Regions from separate parts of the Streptomyces sp. NPDC017936 genome, predicted to be linked through region 1. Evidence: riboswitches for the same ligand, from Rfam matches in the RefSeq annotation. Region 1 holds a riboswitch; the other holds the start of a gene.

Region 1 (11,108 bases):
GTGGCCGCCGCGCGTGACCCGGGCCCAACTCATCGTCGCGGTCCTGCTGTTCGGCCTCGGCTTCGGCCTGGCCGTCCAGGTCGCCTCCAACAGCGACAGCGACAACGCCCTGCGCGGCGCACGTCAGGAAGATCTCGTACGCATCCTCGATGAACTCGATGACCGGAGTCAGCGTCTTGAGGACGAGAAGCAGGGCCTCGAAAAGCAGCGGCAGGAGCTGGAGAACAGCTCCGACCAGGCCGAGGAGGCCCGTAAGCAGACGGTCGAGAAGGAGAAGCAACTGGGTGTACTGGCGGGCACGGTGGCCGCTCAGGGACCCGGTATCACGATGACCATCGAGGACACCGAGGGGACGGTCGAGGCGGACATGCTGCTCGACGCGATCCAGGAGCTGCGCGCGGCAGGGGCGGAGGCGATCCAGGTGAACGGGGTGCGGGTCGTGGCCGACACGTATCTGACGGATTCCGGCAAGAGCGTGAACGTCGACGGGAACAAGATCAACACGCCCTATCGTTTCAAGGTCATCGGCAAGCCGCAGGACCTCGAACCGGCGCTCAACATCCCTGGAGGCGTGGTGCAGACTCTCGAGAAGGAGCAGGCCACCGTGACCGTCGAACGATCCACCAAGATCGTCGTGGACGCCTTGCGAGCGGCGGAGCAGCCTGACTACGCTCGGTCGTCCTCCCGGTGAACCGGTGGTGCATGGCGGCCGTCCGGCAGGGGCATGAGGTTGCGGGGGGTCGGCGCACCGATCGGGTGGTGCGTGGTGGAAACTGTCTGGTGGATACGGACGTTGTGAAGGTGTCCGGGTCGGCCGGTGTATTCAGTCAGGGTTCGTCCTGCCCCACGGGCGGGTCTGTTTCGGTCAAGGGGAATCGCCCGTGAAGTTGTTTGCGAAGTTGTTCGGCAAGAGCGCGCGAGAGGGCAGCGACAACGCGACCGCCCGTCATCGCGCCCAGCCCGACGCGGAGGGTCAGCGGCCGCTGTTCCGGGACCAGGTGGCTGGTCCGGGCGGTGACATTTCGGGAGGTCAGGGCGGGGCGTCGGTTGACCCTGCCCAGGCCGGCGGAATAGGTTTCGGCCAACCGTCGACCTCGAGTGCGGGTGGAGGGTTTTCCCCTATGTCGGCCCTGGTGTGTACGAGGTGCGGTAACCGCAACGCGGAGAACAGCCGCTTCTGCTCCAACTGCGGTGCGCCGTTGAGGCCCGGCCTGACGCCCGAGCGTGCGTCGGAGACGACCTCCACGATCTCCATCTCCGGTCTCGAGGCCTATGACTCCGAGGCCACCGGTCAGACCCAGTTGCCGGCGCTGTCTCCCGAGGCGCAGGCCGCGGTGGACGCGCTTCCGCTCGGCTCCGCGCTGCTGGTCGTGCGCCGCGGCCCCAACTCGGGCAGCCGCTTCCTGCTGGACGGCGACCTGACCACGGCCGGGCGTCACCCGCAGAGCGACATCTTCCTCGACGACGTGACGGTGTCGCGTCGGCACGTGGAGTTCCGTCGTCACCCGGACGGCTCGTTCACGGTCGCCGACGTCGGCAGTCTGAACGGTACCTATGTCAACCGGGAGCGGATCGACGAGGTCGCTCTGTCCAACGGTGACGAGGTGCAGATCGGCAAGTACCGGCTGGTCTTCTACGCGAGCCAGCGAGGCTACTGACCTTCCCCCGGCTCCGTCCGGGGGTACCTCCAGGGAAGGTCCATGCTGCGAACACCGAGGGGCGGTGCCGGGCACGGCACCGCCGTCGCGGACGGTGGTGCGATGAGCATCGGCACCGTGCTGAACATGCTGCGTGACGAGTTTCCCGAAGTCACCATCTCCAAGATCCGCTTCTTGGAGTCGGAGGGCCTGGTCGAGCCGCAGCGGACCCCCTCGGGGTACCGCAAGTTCAGCGTCGACGACGTGGAGCGCCTCGGGCACATCCTGAGGATGCAGCGGGACCACTATCTGCCGCTCAAGGTGATCCGCGAGCACCTGGACGCCATGGAGCGCGGCGAGGCCGTGCCGCTGCCGACGCTGGGGCGGCAACGGGACGGGGAAGCCGTCCCGGAGCCTTCCGAGGCGCCCACGGTCGCTCGCATCGGGCGGGCCGAGCTGCTGGCGGCCGCGGGGATCGGGGAGCGGGAGCTCGAGGAGTGGGAGTCGTACGGTCTCCTCGCGCCGCTGGAGAACGGGGCCTACGACGCCGAGGCGGCCACCGTGGCCTCGCTCGTCGCCGAGCTGGGGCGCTTCGGCATCGAGCCCCGGCACCTTCGTGTGATGAAGGCCGCCGCCGACCGTGAGGCCGGGCTCGTGGACCAGGTGGTCGCCCCGCTCAAGCGGCACCGCAATCCGCAGACCAGGGCCCACGCGGAGGCCCGTACCAAGGAGCTCGCCGGGCTGACGGTCCGGCTGCACGCGGCGCTCGTGCAGACCGCGCTCGGGGTGCGGCTGCCCTGACGCGGGCGGTCGAGGGCGGCTGGATCGGTCACCCGTTCCCGGCCCGACTACCCAAACGTCCCGAGCACGGCCTAGGGTTGCTGTGTGAACGAGCTCGATGTCGTAGGTGTCCGGGTCGAGATGCCCTCCAACCAACCGATCGTCCTGCTGCGTGAAGTGGGGGGCGATCGTTACCTCCCCATCTGGATCGGTCCGGGGGAGGCGACGGCCATCGCCTTCGCCCAGCAGGGCATGGCCCCCGCGCGGCCGCTGACCCACGACCTGTTCAAGGACGTGCTGGAGGCCGTCGGCCAGGAGCTCACGGAAGTGCGCATCACGGACCTGCGTGAGGGCGTCTTCTACGCCGAGCTGGTCTTCGCCAGCGGTGTCGAGGTCAGTGCCCGTCCGTCCGACGCCATAGCGCTGGCGCTGCGCACCGGAACGCCGATCTACGGCAGTGACACGGTGCTCGACGACGCGGGCATCGCGATCCCGGACGAGCAGGAGGACGAGGTGGAGAAGTTCCGCGAGTTCCTCGACCAGATCTCGCCCGAGGACTTCGGCACCAGCAACCAGTGACCACCGGGCGGGCAGGAAGACGGGGCCCGTGCGGAAGGAGTCGCCCCGGGCCCGGCGACTGCCAGGGGCCCGTGAGAGCGTCCTACGGCTCCCGCTCAGCGCATTCGGCTAGCCTTTCCCCGCGGCGGGGTGCGGGAAACCACTCTTAGGGTGATTATCACTCGGCGTGGCGAGTGTGGCGATCGTTGACGCACCCCTGGTGACTGCCTACCGTCGAGAAGGCAGGTCAAGGACGGAGGTCGGCGTGAGAAGCAGCGGCGACGGTACGGCTGGGGGTGCCCCCGGACTCGGTGTCGGGGGGAGCGGTCCGTACCCTCCCCCAAGCTCTCGGCTGCGTTCGGGCAGGGGGTACTCCTCCCACAACGGCGCGGCCGATCACGCTCCGCAGCGACCCGCGGCCGTGCCGAGCAGCGGAGGGGCGGCGTCCATGGCGTCCGAAGAGATCGGCTACCGCGGTCCGACGGCCTGTGCGGCCGCCGGCATCACCTATCGGCAACTGGACTACTGGGCGCGCACCGGGCTCGTCGAGCCGAGTGTGCGGCCCGCGTACGGGTCCGGGACGCAGCGTCTCTACAGCTTTCGGGACGTCGTCGTCCTGAAGATCGTCAAGCGGTTCCTCGACACCGGTGTGTCCCTGCAGAACATCCGCACCGCCGTCCAGCATCTGCGCGAGCGCGGGTTTCGCGATCTGGAGCGCATGACGTTGATGAGCGACGGCGCCACGGTCTACGAGTGCACCTCGCCGGACGAGGTCCACGCGCTGCTCCAGGGCGGTCAGGGCATCTTCGGCATCGCCGTGGGCGTGGTGTGGCGGGACGTCGAGAGCGCGCTGTCCCAGTTGCACGGGGAACGGGTCGACACCGGGGAGACGCTCGTCGGACACAACCCGGCGGACGAGCTGGCACGGCGGCGCAACCGGGCGGTCTGAGCACCGTGCCGGGTGCCGGACGGGCTGTCCGGCACCGTTGTCAGTGGCGTGGTGCAGCATCGGAACTGTGAGAAACGCGCCCACGATCCTGCATCTCGACATGGATGCCTTCTTCGCGCAGGCGGAGCAGGCGTCGAAGCCGAGTCTGCGCGGGAAAGCGGTCGTCGTGGGCGGCCTCGGGCCGCGCGGGGTGGTGGCGACCGCCTCGTACGAGGCACGGGTCTTCGGGGTGCACTCGGCGATGCCCATGACCCAGGCGCGCCGGCTGGCTCCGAACGCCGCCTACCTCACTCCGCGCTTCGCCTTCTACCGCTCGATCAGCGACCAGGTGATGGGCCTGCTGCGGGACCTGTCCCCGTTGGTCGAGCCGTTGAGTCTGGACGAGGCGTTCGTGGACCTGGAGGCGGGAGGAGCGGCCTGGGACAGCGAATCGGCGGAGCTGGCCGGGGCTCGGCTGCGGAGCGACATCCGGGCCGTGACGGGGCTGACGGGGTCCGTGGGGCTGGCCGCGTCCAAGATGCTCGCGAAGATCGCCTCGGAGCAGGCCAAGCCCGACGGCCTGGTGCTCATCGAGCCGGGTACCGAGCGGGCGCTGCTGGGACCCATGTCGGTGCGGACGCTGCCGGGTGTCGGGCCGGCCACCGGTGACCATCTGAGACGGGCGGGGATCACCACGGTCGACGAGATCGTCGAGGCGGGTGAGGACGAGCTCGTGCGGTTGCTGGGCAAGGCCCACGGGCATGGTCTGTACGCCATGGCGCTGGCGCGGGACCAGCGGCCGGTGGTGGCGGAGCGGGAGGCCAAGTCGGTGTCCGTCGAGGACACGTACGACGTGGACATCCACGACCGGATGCGGGTGGAGTCGGAGGTGCGGCGGCTGGCGGACCGGTGTGTGCGCAGGCTGCGGGGCGCCGGTCTGTCCGGGCGGACCATCGTGCTCAAGGTGCGGCGGTACGACTTCTCCACGCTCACGCGGTCCGAGACGCTGCGGGGGCCCACGGACGATCCGGCCGTGGTCCGGGAGGCCGCGGCGCGGTTGCTGGACTCGGTGGACACGACGGGCGGGGTGCGGCTGCTCGGCGTCGGGGTCAGCGGTCTGGCCGACTTCACGCAGGAGGATCTGTTCGCGCAGGCGGCCGGGGAGCGCGGGGAGGGGAGCGCGGAGGAGGTCCACGAAGAGCCCGTTCGCGAGGAGGCGGTACCCGTGGGGCATCCGTGGCGTCCGGGGCACGATGTGCGCCATGCCGTGCTGGGGCACGGATGGGTGCAGGGCAGCGGACTGGGGAGGGTCACCGTGCGGTTCGAGACACCCGACTCGGAGGTGGGGCGCGTTCGGACCTTCCGGGTCGACGACCCCGATCTGGAGCCGGCGGAGCCGTTGCCGCTGGTCCGGCAGGCGGCGGGGGAGGGCGTGGAGGGGGATCCGGCTTCCCGTGCGTCGATGACCGGCAGCGGGAACTCTGTGTGACGCCGTTCGTTACCTACAGTGACGGGTTGGTTCGTGGCGGTGCCGGTCGGGCCTTGGCGGTGGTGCCGGCGCCGGAAGAGGAGGGGCGATGAACAAGAGCGACGGTCAGCCGCCGCAGCGGGGTCGGGTGGCGCAGGAGGGGCGTGCCGGTGTGCGGGACCGGGAGCTGCTCACCGCAATCGCGGTCGGGCGTCGCCCGCGGCCCGGACGTCGCGTCGCCGGCTCGCCGAAGCGGGCGCGGGCCGATGCCTTCGGAGCGGGCACGCGCAGAGTGGTCGCACACGGGGCGGCCCGCCCGTTGCGCGACTCCTGCCGGGCGGACGGCGGCGCCGATACGGGCCTGTGCCCGACCGCGCGGCTCAGCTCTCCTCCGTGCCGGCCAGCCTGCCGAAGTCGTGGTCCGGCAGCGCGGGAGGAGCGGCCACGTCCAGGCCGTAGTGGTGGTAGAGCTGGAGTTCCTGGTCCGGGGAGAGGTGGCGGCCGACACCGAAGTCCGGGGCATCCTTGATCAGGGCGCGGTCGAAGGGGACGCGCAGGGCGCCGTCGACCAGCTCGCTGGGCTCGAGGGGGACGAACGCGTCCCGGGAGAACAGGCCGGTGCGTATGGCCGCCCACTCCGGCACGCCGGTCGCGTCGTCGAGGTAGACCTCGTCGATCGTGCCGATCTTGGTGCCGTTGCGGTCGAACGCCTTGCGGCCGATCAGGTTGCGCGGATCGATGTCGGTCTGCACGGGCCCTCCACTTGGTCGCAACTCCTCCGTAGGCACTACAAAAGAGCACATCGGGAAAGGCGGCCACTCGAAAGGAGGCGGTATTGAGCTCGCTGGTAGTCTGGCAACGGCTGCTGACCCCGTGCGGGAGAGTCCTCCGGACACCACCGGAGGCGCCGAAGGAGCAAATCCTCCCCGGAATCTCTCAGGCTCACGTACCGCACGGACGAGGTCACTCTGGAAAGCAGAGCGGGTGTCGACGGCTTCCGCTCTCACCGACGGTGAAAGCCGGGCGCCCTCGGGCGGCCGGTGAAGCTCTCAGGTTGAGATGACAGAGGGGGAGGCCGTCCGGGTACCCGCGCCGTGGTGCCCCTCGAAGGTCGTGTCAGACCAGGAGGCCTCCGCAATGACCGCCCACCGCATTCCGCTCTCCGAGCTCGAACAGGGCACCCCGTTCGAACAGCGGCACATCGGGCCCGACCAGGAGGCGCGGGCCAAGATGCTCGCCCAGGTCGGGTACGGCTCGCTGGACGAGCTGACCGCCGCCGCCGTCCCGGATGTGATCAAGAACGCCGACGCGCTGGACCTGCCGGGTGCGCGCTCCGAGGCCGAGGTGCTGGCCGAGCTGCGGGAGCTCGCCGACCGCAACCGGGTCCTGGACTCCATGATCGGGCTGGGTTACTACGGCACCTTCACGCCGCCGGTCATCCTGCGCAACGTCATGGAGAATCCCGCCTGGTACACGGCCTACACGCCCTACCAGCCGGAGATCTCGCAGGGCCGGCTCGAGGCGCTGCTGAACTTCCAGACGGTGGTCGCCGACCTCACCGGGCTGCCGACCTCCGGGGCCTCGCTGCTCGACGAGGGCACCGCGGCCGCCGAGGCGATGGCGTTGTCGCGGCGCATGGGCAAGAACAAGAAGGGCCTGTTCCTGGTCGACGCGGACGCTCTGCCGCAGACCATCGCCGTGATCGAGACGCGGGCCGAGCCGACCGGCGTCGAGGTCGTCGTCGCCGACCTGTCCGAGGGCATCCCGGCCGAGATCGCCGCGCGGGAGATCAACGGCGTACTGATCCAGTACCCCGGCGCCTCCGGGGCCGTACGCGACATCAAGCCGGTCATCGAGCAGGCCCATGAGCTGGGTGCGCTCGTCACCGTCGCCGCGGATCTGCTGGCGCTGACGCTGCTGACGTCGCCCGGTGAGCTGGGGGCGGACATCGCGGTCGGGACGACGCAGCGGTTCGGTGTGCCGATGGGCTTCGGCGGGCCGCACGCCGGTTACATGGCCGTGCACGAGAAGTTCGCGCGCAGCCTGCCCGGGCGGCTCGTGGGCGTGTCCGTCGACGCGGACGGGAACAAGGCCTACCGGCTGGCGCTGCAGACGCGTGAGCAGCACATCCGGCGGGAGAAGGCGACCAGCAACATCTGTACGGCGCAGGTGCTCCTCGCCGTCATGGCGGGGATGTACGCCGTCTACCACGGGCCCGAGGGGCTCAGGGCGATCGCGCGCCGGACGCACCGCTACGCGTCGATCCTGGCCGCCGGACTCACGGCCGGGGGCGTCGAGGTGGTGCACGGCGCCTACTTCGACACGCTGACCGTGCGCGTGCCGGGGAAGGCCGCCGCTGTCGTCGCCGCCGCGCGCGAGCACGGTGTCAACCTGCACCTCGTCGACGCCGACCGTGTGTCGGTGGCCTGCGACGAGACCACCGGGCGGGCCCAGGTGGGCGCCGTCTGGGCCGCCTTCGGGGTCGACGGGGACATCGAGGCGCTCGACGCGGTCGCGGAGGACGCCCTGCCGGCCGCGCTGCTGCGCACCGACACGATCCTGACCCACCCCGTGTTCCACCAGTACCGCTCCGAGACCGCGATGCTGCGCTACCTGCGCCGGCTCGCCGACCGCGACTACGCCCTCGACCGGGGCATGATCCCGCTGGGCTCCTGCACCATGAAGCTCAACGCGACCACCGAGATGGAGCCGGTCACCTGGCCCGAGTTCGGACAGCTGCACCCCTTCGCGCCCGCGGAGCAGGCGGAGGGCTACCTCACGCTCATCCGTGAGCTGGAGGAGCGTCTCGCCGAGGTCACCGGGTACGACAAGGTGTCCCTCCAGCCGAACGCCGGGTCGCAGGGTGAGCTGGCCGGTCTGCTCGCCGTGCGCGGGTACCACCGGGCCAACGGCGACGACCAGCGGACCGTGTGCCTCATCCCGTCGTCCGCGCACGGCACGAACGCCGCCAGCGCCGTGATGGCCGGCATGAAGGTCGTCGTGGTGAAGACCGCCGAGGACGGCGAGATCGACGTCGAGGACCTGCGGACGAAGATCGAGCGGCACCGGGACGAGCTGGCGGTGCTGATGATCACGTACCCGTCGACGCACGGGGTGTTCGAGGAGCACGTCGCCGACATCTGCGCCCAGGTGCACGAGGCCGGCGGGCAGGTGTACGTCGACGGCGCCAACCTCAACGCGCTCGTCGGCCTCGCCAAGCCGGGCCACTTCGGCGGCGACGTCTCGCACCTGAACCTGCACAAGACGTTCTGCATCCCGCACGGCGGCGGAGGGCCGGGTGTCGGGCCGGTGGCGGTGCGGTCCCACCTCGCGCCGTACCTGCCGAACCACCCGCTGCAGCCCGCCGCCGGGCCGGAGACGGGGGTGGGGCCGATCTCGGCCGCGCCCTGGGGCTCCGCGGGGATCCTGCCGATCTCGTGGGCGTACGTGCGGCTCATGGGCGGGGAGGGGCTGAAGCGGGCCACCCAGGTGGCGGTGCTCAGCGCCAACTACATCGCCAAGCGGCTCGAGCCGCACTACCCGGTGCTCTACACGGGCCCGGGCGGGCTGGTCGCGCACGAGTGCATCATCGACCTGCGGCCGCTGACCAAGGCGACCGGCGTGAGCGTCGACGATGTCGCCAAGCGGCTGATCGACTACGGGTTCCACGCGCCGACGATGTCGTTCCCGGTGGCGGGGACGCTGATGATCGAGCCGACCGAATCCGAGGACCTGGCCGAACTCGACCGCTTCTGCGAGACGATGATCGCGATTCGCGCGGAGATCGACAAGGTCGGGTCGGGCGAGTGGCCCGCCGACGACAACCCCCTGCGCCACGCCCCGCACACCGCGGCCGCGCTCGGCGGGGAGTGGGAGCACGCCTACACCCGCGAGGAGGCCGTCTTCCCGGCCGGGGTGTCCGCGGCCGACAAGTACTGGCCGCCGGTGCGCCGGATCGACCAGGCCTTCGGTGACCGGAACCTGGTCTGCTCGTGCCCGCCGCTGGACTCGTACCAGGACTGACGCGCAGGGGCCGAGGGCTTCCGTCCGGTTCGGGCGGGAGCCCTTCGGCGTGTCAGGACGTCGCGAGCGAGACCTCGGTCGACTTGATCAGGGCGACGACCGGAGTGCCGGCTGTCAGGCCGAGCTCGGCGACCGCTTCCCTGGTGATCACGGAGGTCAGCTCGCCGTCCTCCGTGGAGATCCTCACCGAGGCCATGGCGTCGCCGGCCGTCATCCCGGCGACGGTTCCCGGGAGCCGGTTGCGGATCGAGAGGCCCTCGGCCGGGGTCGTCGCCAGGGCGACCTGCGTCGACTTCACCAGCGCCCGGACGGTGGAGCCCGGGACGAGGCCGAGTTCGGTCACGGCCTCCCGGGTGACCGCCGCCGTGAGGGCCCGGCCGCCGGACAGACGGATCGTGACCACGGTCATCACCTCGCCCGGGGTGATGGCGGTGACGGTGCCGGGGAGCTGATTGCGGATGCTCAGGGTCATGAGCATCCACCGTAGGGCTCCGCCGTACCCGTGCCGGGTATGTACGGCGCGGACGGCCTTGTCGTCACCCCGGGCGCCCTCTCACAGTCCGCTCCGTAATGTTCGTCGACGAGACCGAATGTTTCGGCCGCTTCGGCCTCCCGGAGGGGCTCACGCGCCTGCGGACGGCTGCCACCTGGTCTGTTCCGGCTTCGAGTACTTCCCCGGAGGGCCGCTCCTCCACAGTCGCGATCCCGTGCACGGGCGGCAGATCGGCAACGTCTTCGACCGGCCCGCCCGACTGCCGTCGTCGGACGACCCGCCCGCCCCGGCCGGCATCCCCGCGCCGACGATCCGTCACCACGACGGCCGCTTCCACGAGGTCGCCGTCGGCGTGGCCGACGGCGGCACCTTCCTGGTCACCGTCGAACGGGCGGGGGATCCACGGCCGAAGGGGTGCGGGCGGCGCGTATCGGCCCGGTGACCGGCAAGGTGACCGAGGGGCCGGCCCCGGGGGGCCGGCGCCCGCGTGGCTGGTTCCCCCGGTTCCGCGTGCTCGGCCGGGAGGCCTTCCCCGCCCCTACGGGGGCCTGGCGCCCTTCGAGTCCGAGCCACAGGCAGGAGGGCTCCCGGTCGCCGGACGCCCGGCCCGGACGGCTGCGCTCACCGCGACCGGCGACGTCCTGGACCGCCCGGGCACACCGTCGCCGGCCGTCGGCGGCGCCGCCCCGACTGCCGTACGGCCGCCCTGCTGGAACCCGGCGCCGAGCGTCGCCGGGCTCTCCGTCCGCGTCGGCGAGGCCCGTCACCACGACCTCGAAGCAGGCGGGGGAGAGGCCGCCGCACGACCCACTGCCGTCCAGGCCGGGTTCCGCACGGCAGTGGGTCGCGTGGCGGCCGGTGCCGCCCGGGCGCCCTCACGCCCGTCGTCGCCATCCGTGCGACGGACCTGGTGGTGCCCGTCGTGACGGCCGCGGGCCAGGAGGGCCCCGGTGTCCGCCCGGCGGGCCCCGAAACGATCGTCTTCACCGCCGAGATCGCGGAGGGCCGCGTGCCGCTCGCCGAGCTCGACGGCCGGTACCTCTCTCCCCCCAGGTGGCCTGCGGCTTCACCGGCCGGCTCATCGGTCTCCACGTCACCGGGGGGACCGCCGCCTTCGACGGGCACGGGCGCCGCCCGCCCCGCTGAGTCGCCGCCTCTGGATTGCCTGCGTTCAAGGGGTTGCCACCCGTCGGAGCCTGTCTCTAGGGTGCGGCAGCAGCG
Region 2 (11,108 bases), on a different contig from region 1:
CTCGGCGAGGTCCCCGCGGGCACCGTGTGGGTGCACTGCGCCGGCGGCATGCGGGCCGCCGTCGCCGCCTCCCTGCTCGACGCCGCGGGCCGCGACGTGGTGGCCGTCGACGACGGCTTCGACGCCGCCACCGGCGCCGGACTGACCGTCGTCACCGGCTGAGCGGCCCCGCCGCACCCCTCCTTCCGATCTCCCGAGAGGCTGAGTGATGTCCCTCTTCCGCAACGGCGGGGACCGCGTCACCGTCGGCGAGGCCCGCCGGCGCGCCCGGGGCGCCGGCGCCCCGGCCGTCCCGCCGGACGCGCGCGAGCAGGACGAGTGGAACGCCGGGCACGCGCCCGGCACCGTCCACGCACCGCTGTCCGGCCCGACCCGGGGAGCGGCCCCGCCGGGCACGGCCCAGGGCCGGCCGCCGGTGGTGATCCGCCGCAGCGGGCACCGCTCCCGGCGGGCCGCCCGGCCGCCGGCCCGACGCGGCGCCGGGACGGCGGACGTCGAGAGCGGCATGAACGCGTGGGCCGCCGCCGGTCACCCGGTCGTCGACGCACACGGGAACGACGGCTCCGCGGCATGACCGCTCTGACTCTCGCGCTCGTCGCCGGCGCCGTCGTCGGCCTGGCCCTCGGCGGCCTCGGCGGCGGCGGCAGCGTCCTGGCGGTGCCCGCCCTGATCTACCTGCTCGGTTTCACCCCCGCGGCAGCGACCACCGCCGGTCTGGTCATCGTCATCCTGACGTCGGTCACGGCGCTCGTGGGGCACACCCGGGACGGCCAGGTGGCCTGGCGGACGGGACTGCTGTTCGCCGCGGCGGGCATCGTGCCCGCGACGCTCGCCGGCGCCGCCGCCGGCCACCTGCCCCCGACCGCGCTGACCATCGCGTTCGCGGCCGTCGCGACCGTCGCGGCGCTGCGCATGCTGCGGCCCCCGCGGGCCGGGACCACCGGCACGGCGCACCCCGGCAAGGCCGGCGCCGCCGGCGCCGGGCTCGGCGCGGTCACCGGCTTCCTCGGCGTGGGCGGCGGCTTCCTCGCCGTCCCCGCCCTGGTGGGCGTCCTGAGCCTGCCCATGCGCCGGGCCGTCGGCACCGGCCTGCTGGTCGTCACGGTCAACTCGCTGGCCGCGCTCGGCGCCCGGGCCGGCAGCGGAACGCCTCTGGACTGGGCCGTCGTCGCACCGTTCACGGCGGCCGCCGTCCTGGGCGCCTGGGACGGCAAACGCCTGGCGCACCGGCTCGAGGACGCCACGCTGCAGCGCCTCTTCGCCTGCGTGCTGCTCGCGGTCGCCGCCTTCATGCTGATCGACGCGTTCGTCTGACCGCGCCGGCACGGCCCCCCGCCCGCCGGCCCGTGCCCGTGCCCGGAGCGGCCGTTCGGCACGGCCGACCGCTGCGCACCCTCCCCAAGACCACGCTCCACGACCACTTCTCACCGGCACACCGCCGTAGGGGACGAACGCTCCTCCGCCGGGTGCCACCGACGCACAAGGACCACGTCCGCCATGACCACCACCCCCGTCACCCTCACCCCCGACCAGGCCCGCTCCCGCCTGCACGAGCTGACCGTGATCGACGTGCGCACCCCCGGCGAGTACGCCGGCGGTCACCTCCCCGGCGCCCTCAACATCCCGCTCGACCAGCTCGACCGCGCCCTGCCGGACCTCCGCGGCGCCGCCGAGCGCGGCGAACTCCTCGTCGTCTGCGCCTCCGGCGCCCGCTCCGGGAACGCCTGCCGGACGCTCGCCGAGAACGGCGTCCGCGCCGCCACCCTCGCCGGCGGGACCGGCGCCTGGGCCGCCCAGGGCAACGACCTCGAACGCCCCGGGGGGAGCACGAAGGCGACCTGGGGCATGGAACGCCAGGTCCGCCTCACCGCCGGCTCGGTCGTCCTGCTCGGCCTGGCGCTGGGCGAGACCGTCCACCCGGCCTTCCGGCTGCTGTCCGCGGGCATCGCCGGCGGCCTGGTCCTCTCCGCGGTGACCGACACCTGCGGCATGGCCGCCCTGCTCGCCGAGCTCCCCCACAACCGGCCCCGCCGGGCCGACCTGGACGCGGCACTGGCCCGCCTGCGCACCGGCCGACCGTGATCCGTGGGGGCCGTCGCGGTGCGCCGGGGTGGTCCCGGCCCGCGGCGCCGCACGGACGACGGTGGCCCGGCGCGCGGTGAGCGACCCGGGAGCGCCCCGCGCCCCAGGCCGGCGGCCCGGCACGGACGCGCCGGCCAGGGCCCGTTCCCCTAGCACTCGATGATGTTGACCGCCAGCCCGCCCCGCGCCGTCTCCTTGTACTTGACGCTCATGTCGGCGCCGGTGTCCTTCATGGTCTTGATGACCTTGTCCAGGGAGACCTTGTGCGTGCCGTCGCCGCGCATGGCCATGCGGGCCGCGGTGACGGCCTTGACCGCCGCCATGCCATTGCGCTCGATGCAGGGGATCTGGACCAGACCGCCGACGGGGTCGCAGGTGAGGCCGAGATTGTGCTCCATGCCGATCTCGGCCGCGTTCTCCACCTGCTCGGGGGAGCCGCCGAGGACCTCGGCGAGGGCGCCGGCGGCCATCGAGCAGGCGGAGCCGACCTCGCCCTGGCAGCCGACCTCGGCGCCGGAGATGGAGGCGTTCTCCTTGAAGAGCATGCCGATCGCGCCCGCGGCGAGGAGGAAGCGGACGACGCCTTCCTCGTCCGCGCCGGGGACGAAGTTGACGTAGTAGTGCAGGACGGCGGGGATGATGCCGGCCGCGCCGTTGGTGGGGGCGGTGACGACCCGGCCGCCGGCGGCGTTCTCCTCGTTCACGGCCATGGCGTAGAGCGTGATCCACTCCATGGAACGGGCCAGGGCGTCGCCCTCGGCGCGGAGCTGGCGGGCGGTGACGGCCGCGCGGCGGCGGACGCGCAGACCGCCCGGGAGGATGCCCTCGCGGGACATGCCGCGGGCGACGCAGGCCCGCATCACGCGCCAGATCTCCAGCAGACCGTCGTGGATCTCCTCCTCGGTCCGCCAGGCCCGTTCGTTCTCCAGCATCAGGGAGGAGATGGACAGGCCGGTCTCCCGCGTCAGGCGCAGCAGCTCGTCGCCGGTGCGGAAGGGGTACTTCAGCACGGTGTCGTCGAGCTTGATCCGGTCCGCGCCGACCGCGTCCTCGTCGACGACGAAGCCGCCGCCCACCGAGTAGTACGTCTTCGACAGCAGTTCGCCGCCCCGGGCGTCGTGGGCCCACAGCGTCATGCCGTTCGCGTGGTAGGGCAGGGCCTCGCGGCGGTGCAGCACCAGGTCCGCGTCGAAGTCGAACGGGATCTCGCGCTCCCCGAGGAGCCGCAGCCGGCCGGCCGCCTTGATCTCCTCCACCCGCTCGTCCGCCGTCTCCACGTCGACCGTGCGCGGCGAGTCGCCCTCCAGGCCGAGCAGGACGGCCTTCGGGGTGCCGTGGCCGTGGCCGGTGGCGCCCAGCGAGCCGTACAGCTCGGAGCGGACCGACGCGACCGAGTCCAGCAAACCCTCGTTGCGCAGGCGGCGGGCGAACATGCGGGCCGCGCGCATCGGGCCGACCGTGTGGGAGCTGGACGGGCCGATGCCGATCGAGAACAGGTCGAAGACCGAGATGGCCACGGTGACTCCTCAAGACGGGGGGTGGGGGCACCCGGCACCGGCAGCTGTGCCGGTACCGGGTGCCCACCGGGGACTTACTTGTTCAGGCCGGGGTAGAGCGGGTGCTTGTCGGCCAGGGCGGTGACGCGGGCCTTGAGGGCCCGGGCGTCGTACGACGGCTTCAGCGCCTGGGCGATCACGTCCGCGACCTCGGCGAAGTCCTCGGCGGTGAAGCCGCGGGTCGCCAGCGCCGGCGTGCCGATGCGCAGGCCGGAGGTGACCATCGGCGGACGCGGGTCGTCGGGGACCGCGTTGCGGTTGACGGTGATGCCGACCTCGTGGAGGCGGTCCTCGGCCTGCTGCCCGTCCAGCTCGGACTCGCGCAGGTCGACCAGGATCAGGTGCACGTCGGTGCCGCCGGACAGCACGTTGATCCCGGCCTCGCGGGCGTCGGCCGACGTGAGCCGCTCCGCCAGGATGCGCGCGCCCTCGACCGTGCGGCGCTGGCGCTCCTTGAACTCCTCGGAGGCGGCGACCTTGAAGGACACCGCCTTGGCCGCGATCACGTGCTCCAGCGGGCCGCCCTGGAAGCCCGGGAAGACCGACGAGTTCAGCTTCTTCGCGAACTCCTGCTTCGCCAGGATGACGCCGCCGCGCGGGCCGCCGAGCGTCTTGTGCGTGGTGGAGGTGACCACGTCCGCGTACTCGACCGGGTTGGGGTGCAGGCCCGCCGCGACCAGACCGGCGAAGTGCGCCATGTCCACCCACAGGTACGCCCCGGACTCGTCGGCGATCCGGCGGAACGCGGCGAAGTCCAGCTGCCGCGGGTACGCCGACCAGCCCGCGATGATCACCTTCGGCCGGTGCTCCTTGGCGAGCTTCTCGACCTCGTCCATGTCGACCAGACCGGTCGCGGCGTCCACGTGGTAGGCGACCACGTCGAACTGCTTGCCGGAGAAGTTCAGCCGCATCCCGTGGGTGAGGTGACCGCCGTGCGCCAGGTCCAGGCCCAGGATGGTGTCGCCGGGCTGGGCCAGCGCGAACAGCGCGGCCTGGTTGGCGGAGGCGCCCGAGTGCGGCTGGACGTTGGCGTACTCGGCGCCGAACAGGTCCTTGATCCGGTCGATCGCGATCTGCTCGGCCACGTCGACGTGCTCACAGCCGCCGTAGTAGCGGCGGCCCGGGTAGCCCTCGGCGTACTTGTTCGTCAGCACCGAGCCCTGCGCCTCCATGACCGCCAGCGGAGCGAAGTTCTCCGAGGCGATCATCTCCAGCGTGGACTGCTGGCGGCGCAGCTCGGCGTCGACCGCCGCGGCGACCTCCGGGTCGAGCTCGTGCAGGGGCGTGTTCAGGACAGACATGCGTCTACGACTCCTCAGCCGGCGGTGTAGGCGGTGTACTCGTCGGCGGACAGCAGCTCCTCCTGCTCGCCCGTGACGCGTACCTTGAACAGCCACCCGCCCTCGAAGGGGGCGGAGTTCACCAGGGACGGGTCGTCGGCGACGTCCTGGTTGACCTCGACGACCTCACCGTCGACCGGCGAGTACAGCTCGCTGACCGACTTGGTCGACTCCAGCTCGCCGCAGGACTCGCCCGCGGTGACCGTGTCGCCGACGTCGGGGAGCTGGACGAAGACCACGTCGCCGAGCGCGTTGGCCGCGTGCTCCGTGATGCCGACCGTCGACACGCCGTCCTCGGCGGCCGACAGCCACTCGTGCTCCTTGCTGTAGCGCAGCTGCTGGGGGTTGCTCATGGCCTGAATTCTCCTGTACGCGGGGGAGTGCTGATGAATGGGGGACTGCGGAAAACGTGCGTGAGCAGCGGAAATGTGCGCAGGGTCACGCCCGGGGACAGCCGGTGGGGGCTGTTCCCGCTGTGAGTGTCTACTTCTGGCGCTTGTAGAACGGCAGCGCCACGACCTCGTATGGCTCGTGACTGCCCCGGATGTCCACGCCGACACCCGGCGTGCCCGGCGCCGCGTGGGCGGCGTCGACGTAGGCCATCGCGATCGGCTTGCCCAGCGTGGGGGAGGGGGCGCCGGAGGTGACCTCGCCGATCACCTCGCCGCCCGCGACCACCGCGTACCCGGCGCGCGGGACGCGGCGGCCCTCGGCGACCAGGCCGACGAGGACGCGCGGCGGGTTCGCGCCGGCGCGGTCGGCCGCCTCGGCGAGCGCCTCGCGCCCCACGAAGTCGCCCTCCTTCCCGAACTTCACCACCCGGCCGAGCCCGGCGTCGAAGGGGGTGAGGGAGGTCGACAGCTCGTGCCCGTACAGCGGCATGCCCGCCTCCAGGCGCAGGGTGTCGCGGCAGGACAGGCCGCAGGGGATCAGACCGACGCCCGCACCGGCCTTGGTCAGCGCCTGCCACAGCTCCACCGCGTGCTCCGGCTTCACGAACAGCTCGAAGCCGTCCTCGCCGGTGTAGCCGGTGCGCGCGATCAGCGCCGGGACGCCGGCGACGGTGCCCGGCAGGCCGGCGTAGTACTTCAGGCCGTCGAGGTCGGCGTCGGTGAGCGACGCCAGGATGCCCGGCGACTCGGGTCCCTGGACGGCGATCAGCGCGTACGCGTCCCGGTCGTCGCGCACCTCGGCGTCGAAGCCGGCGGAACGCTCCACGAGGGCGTCCAGCACCACCTGCGCGTTGGAGGCGTTGGCGACGACCATGAACTCGGCCTCGGCGAGCCGGTAGACGATCAGGTCGTCGAGGATGCCGCCGTCGGCCCGGCAGATCATGGTGTAGCGGGCGCGGCCGACGCCGACGGAGGCGATGTCGCCGACCAGGGCGTGGTTCAGGAGGGCGGCGGCCTGCGGGCCGCTGACGGTGATCTCACCCATGTGGGAGAGGTCGAAGAGACCGGCCCTGGTCCGTACGGCGTTGTGCTCGTCGCGTTCGGAGCCGTAGCGCAGGGGCATGTCCCAGCCGGCGAAGTCGGTCATCGTGGCGCCGAGCGAGCGATGCAGGGCGTCGAGCGCGGTGTGACGGAGTTCGGTGCTGCTCATCGGTCGGTCGTCTCCCGGTGCGATGGGGTCCCCCGCGCGCGAGCGCACCCGGGCGTGGGGAAGGCGAGGTCGTTCCTCCCCATCTGTCATCGGGACCTGAGAGGTTCGCCATGACCGCGGACCGCCCGGGGCCGGGCGTGACGACGTGATCGTGGCTTGCACCTTGGGTGGAGCCGTCCCGGACGGGGAGCGGCCCGCTTTTCAGATGTGCCTCGCCCGCGCGGTAACGGGGCCTGAGAGATTCAAGGGAGGGACTTGCTCCTTCGGCGCCCCGGCGAAGCTGTCGCAGCTCCTGCCGGGAACTCTCCCGCGCGGATTCAAACGGCCGGTATGCAGTTGGCGCGGACATCATCGCACGGTCCGCCCCGGTCGCGGCAGGCCACATCTGTAACCGGCCTGTGGCGGTACGCGCACGAAAACGGCGGACATCGCGCATTACCTTCTCTTTACGCGCGAGGGGGAGAAGACTTGTCTGACCCCAGGGGAGGACGATCACGGTGAAGAGGACCACGGCTGCCTGTGCGACCACCCCGGCGATCGCGGTGCCCGCCCCGCCGGCGGCCCCGGCCGGGGAGGCGTCCGGCCTCGCGCCCGCTCCCGTCGTCCGCGACCTGCGCGACCGCGCCGGCCACGGCCCGCACGCCCTGCTGTTCGGCCCCCGCGACCTGGTGGTGGTCACGGGTCTGCCCGGCAGCGGCAAGTCCACGCTGATGAAGCGCGCGGCGAACGGGCTGCGGGTGGATTCCCAGGACACCCGCGACCGCTGGGAAGCCCGGGTGCCGCGCTTCCTGCCGTACGCGCTCTACCGCCCCGTCGTCCGGCTCGCCCACTACGCCGGGCTGCGCCGCGCCCTGCGCGCCGGCGAGGGCGTCGTCGTGCACGACTGCGGCACGCAGGCGTGGGTGCGCGACTGGCTGGGCCGTGCGGCCCGTCGCCGCGGCGGCGCCCTGCACCTGCTGCTGCTCGACGTTCCCCCCGGCACCGCGCTGGAGGGGCAGCGGGAGCGCGGCCGGGGCGTCTCCCGGTACGCCTTCCTGCGCCACCGCCGGGCCGCCGCCCGTCTCCTGCGCGCCGTCGAGGAGGGGCGTCTGCCCGCGGGCTGCACCTCGGCGATCCTCCTGGACCGGCCCGCGGCGGACGCCCTCCGCCGCATCGCCTTCACCGGCTCCGGCTGACGACGGCTCACCCGGCCGGGCGGCGGGGCACCGCCTAGCCGCCCCGGCAGAGCGCTCCACGGCCCCGGTCCCGCGGCCCCGCCTCCGCCCCGCCGCGGACCCGTCGGCTCACGCCCGCGGACCCGCTGTCCCGCCCGCGCCCGTGCTCGTCCCGCCGTCCCGCCGCCGTGACCCCGCCGACCTGTTCGTGCGGCCCGGCGGCCCGCTTCCGCGGCTCCGCCGGCCCTCACGCCCGCGGTCCCGACGTCGCGGACCTGCGACGTCGGGACCTGCGCGGCGCCGCCGGCCCGTCCCCGCGAACCTGCCCGTCCAGGTCCCCGGGGGCCACGCTCCCGGGCCCCGGCCCGGGTCCGCCCGCCGCCGGAGCCGGACGGGCGGGAAGCGGGAGTCCCGGGTCCGCTGCCGGGGCGGTGGGGCGGGGCGGCGCCAGCCGCTAGCCTTTTCGGCACAGCAGTGGTTCCCAGCAGGCGGTAGGCAGATGGACATCCCCCCGGCGGACTTCCCGGCACAGACGCACCCCCACCCGCACGGCGGGTGGCCCGGCAACGAGCTGGAGGAGGTGCTCTCCGCCTCCCTCGGCGTGCCCGGGGCCGGCGGGCGGATCGTGGAGGTGCTGGGCCGCAGCTTCGTGTGGGTGCCGCTGCCCAACGGCGGCGGTCCGCACAGCGGCCCCCTCGACCTGCCCTCGCTGGAGATCGACGGCCAGGCCTACGTGCCCGTGTTCAGCTCCGAGGAGCAGTACCGCCAGGTCGTCGGCTCGCACATGTCGTACACGATCGCGCCGGCCGTGGAGTTCGCCCGGGGACTGCCGCCGCAGGTGGGCATCGCGGTGAACCCGGACGGCGTGGTCGGCGTCCCGCTGCCCCCGCCGGCCGTGGCCGAGCTGTGCCGCGCCGGCCGCACCCCGCTGGACGGCCCCGCGAGCGGCGGCCGCGTGCGCCTGTTCGAGCCCGACTGGCAGGACGACCCGGTCGACTTCCTCGCCGCGGCCTCGGCCGAGTTCGAGGCGACCGGCGTCGTCCTCACCGCCCGCCGCTGCCTCGCCGCCATCGAGACGGGCGACCCGGTCATGTTCGTCGGCGTCGAACTCTCCCACTGGGAAGGGGACTTCCGCGCGCTGCCCATGGACGCCCTGGGCCGGGCCCTGGCCGGCAACGCCGTGCCGTGGCCGGTCAACCTGGTCCTGCTGGACGTGACCGAGGACCCGGTGGGCAGGTGGCTGAAGGAGCGGGTGCGGCCCTTCTACACACGGGCCGGGTGAACCCGCCCGCGGGGGGGCGTGGGAACCGGCGCGGCCGGCCGCGCGTCCCCGCACCCGCCGACGGCGGACGCACCGCCCCCGGGCGGGCGCCCGTCGCCGGCGGAGCCCACCGCGCCCGCCCGCGGCGAACAACCCGCCCCGCGGTGGGCGTCCGTTGCGGGCGGAGCCACCTAAGCTGGTCTCCGAACGTGGGGAAAACGAATCGAAGGGGCGGTACAGGTGAGCGCCAGCGGCATCGCGGCCGGGCAGGTCGAGCACATGCTGCGCCAGGTCACGCCCGGGCGCTACGACGCCTACGAGGCGCTCCTGCGCGCGCTCGCGACCCCGAGCACCGGCCAGGTGTGGATGCTGCTGTGGCAGGGCCAGGCCGGCTCCCCGGACGCCCAGTACGGCTCGATGGAGATCGAGGGCCACGGCTACGCCCCCTGCGTGACCTCCGCCCAGGAACTCTCCGCCAGCGGCTGGAACAGATCGTACGAGGTGGTCGACGGCCTGGACGTGGCCCGCACGCTCTACCCGGACCACTACGGCCTCTGGCTGAACCCGCACGCCCCGGGCGGCGGCGTCGGCATCCCCTGGCTCGACCTGCGCCGGATCGCCACGGGCCTGGACCGGCAGCCGGCCGGCCCGCTCAGGCTGTCCGAACCCGCCATCGAGATCCCGCAGTTCTACGCCCTCCTCGCGCAGAACGCCCACCGCACCCCCGCACTGCGCTCCTTGCGCCGCGCCTGGGTGCAGCCGGCCCTGGGCGCGCCCTACCTCGCCGTCGGACTCGACGTCTACGACACCTCCCCGGCGTCCGTGGACGCGGTACGGGCGATGATGCAGCAGTCGATCGGCGCGGTCCCGGAGGGACTCGCGGTGTCGACGGTCGCGATGAGCGACGACCACGACCCGGTCGTGATGTGGATGCGCGCTCACGCCCGCCCGTTCTACGACCGCGAGGCGCACGCCCCCGCCGCCCCGGCCCAGGCCCCCGCGACGGGTTACGGCTTCCCGCCGGCCGGCCGCTACTGACCTTCCGGCGTCCTCCGCTCCGCCGGCCGTCCGCCCCGGACGTGAGACGGACCGGAACGGAACGACTCTTCTTCGCGCGTAGATGAGGGTACTTGGTCCGGTTTGACCCTGGTCTGCCCCAACTAGTACCTGTCCGGCGGCTGTTACCCACCGTCCGGATAACGGAACCCCACTGACCGCATCACGTTTACGCATCCTTTCGCTGCCAAGTCTGGCAACAGATCACCAAAGCATTGAAGACTCCCGCTCCAGGGGTGTTTTCGCCCCTGTGTACGACGGACGGATCATGCCGCTACAGCGGCAAGTGCGGGCCGGCTACCGCCGGTTGAGAGGGGTCCCTGCCAGATGACGGCACCATTGCACGAGCCGACCGCGGAAGCGGCCCCGAGCCCGGCCGAGGAAGCGGCGGTGGCCACCGCCGACGCGAAGGCCGTACAGGGCCGTTCCCTGGGTCGGATCGCCTGGGAGCGCCTGAAGCGGGACAAGCTCGCCCTGACCGGCGGCGTCGTGGTGCTCCTCCTCGTCGTGGTCGCGCTGCTGGCCCCGGTGATCACCTCGATCCTGGGCCAGGACCCGAACGAGTACCACGAGAACCTCATCGACCCGCTGTTCGGCACCCCCACGGGCTCCCTGGGCGGCATCAGCGGCGAGCACCTGCTGGGCGTCGAGCCGGTCAACGGCCGCGACATCTTCGCCCGCATCCTCTACGGCGCCCGGATCTCCCTGCTGGTCGGCTTCCTGTCGGCCGTCGTCGCCGTGATCCTCGGAACCGTCCTCGGCATCCTCGCCGGCTTCTTCGGCGGCTGGGTCGACTCGGTCGTCAGCCGGGTCATGGACGGTCTGCTCGCCTTCCCCCAGCTGCTGTTCATCATCGCGCTGGTCTCCGTCATGCCGAGCAACCTGCTGGGCCTCACCGGCTCCAACGTGCGCGTCTTCGTGATGATCCTGGTCATCGGATTCTTCGGCTGGCCCTACATCGGACGCGTGGTGCGCGGCCAGACCCTCTCGCTGCGGGAGCGCGAGTACGTGGAGGCCGCCCGCTCGCTGGGCGCCGGGCGGCTGTACATCCTGTTCA

What was found. Region 1 has a riboswitch for glycine ahead of gcvP (aminomethyl-transferring glycine dehydrogenase). Riboswitches for the same ligand answer to the same signal wherever they lie in the genome.
Region 2: another riboswitch for glycine. It lies ahead of gcvT (glycine cleavage system aminomethyltransferase GcvT); the one in region 1 lies ahead of gcvP (aminomethyl-transferring glycine dehydrogenase).

What each region holds. Positions count from the first base shown of each region.
Region 1 covers NZ_JBIRHK010000014.1:4,923-16,030, forward strand. Annotated here, with positions in the region: gene ACH4F6_RS26775 (DUF881 domain-containing protein) at 1-691, shown strand, start outside; gene ACH4F6_RS26780 (FHA domain-containing protein) at 774-1,658, shown strand; gene ACH4F6_RS26785 (MerR family transcriptional regulator) at 1,701-2,438, shown strand; gene ACH4F6_RS26790 (bifunctional nuclease family protein) at 2,523-2,996, shown strand; gene ACH4F6_RS26795 (MerR family transcriptional regulator) at 3,241-3,924, shown strand; gene ACH4F6_RS26800 (DNA polymerase IV) at 3,992-5,392, shown strand; gene ACH4F6_RS26805 (PRC-barrel domain-containing protein) at 5,752-6,123, opposite strand; glycine riboswitch at 6,238-6,333, shown strand; gene gcvP (aminomethyl-transferring glycine dehydrogenase) at 6,509-9,394, shown strand; gene ACH4F6_RS26815 (molybdopterin-binding protein) at 9,447-9,866, opposite strand; gene ACH4F6_RS26820 (family 43 glycosylhydrolase) at 9,985-10,329, shown strand.
Region 2 covers NZ_JBIRHK010000023.1:69,542-80,649, reverse strand. Annotated here, with positions in the region: gene ACH4F6_RS35610 (rhodanese-like domain-containing protein) at 1-162, shown strand, start outside; gene ACH4F6_RS35605 (rhodanese-like domain-containing protein) at 209-574, shown strand; gene ACH4F6_RS35600 (sulfite exporter TauE/SafE family protein) at 571-1,314, shown strand; gene ACH4F6_RS35595 (rhodanese-like domain-containing protein) at 1,498-2,082, shown strand; gene ACH4F6_RS35590 (L-serine ammonia-lyase) at 2,232-3,599, opposite strand; gene glyA (serine hydroxymethyltransferase) at 3,674-4,939, opposite strand; gene gcvH (glycine cleavage system protein GcvH) at 4,954-5,331, opposite strand; gene gcvT (glycine cleavage system aminomethyltransferase GcvT) at 5,462-6,580, opposite strand; glycine riboswitch at 6,792-6,900, opposite strand; gene ACH4F6_RS35570 (AAA family ATPase) at 7,078-7,755, shown strand; gene ACH4F6_RS35565 (enhanced serine sensitivity protein SseB) at 8,234-9,016, shown strand; gene ACH4F6_RS35560 (enhanced serine sensitivity protein SseB C-terminal domain-containing protein) at 9,236-10,033, shown strand; gene ACH4F6_RS35555 (ABC transporter permease) at 10,379-11,108, shown strand, end outside.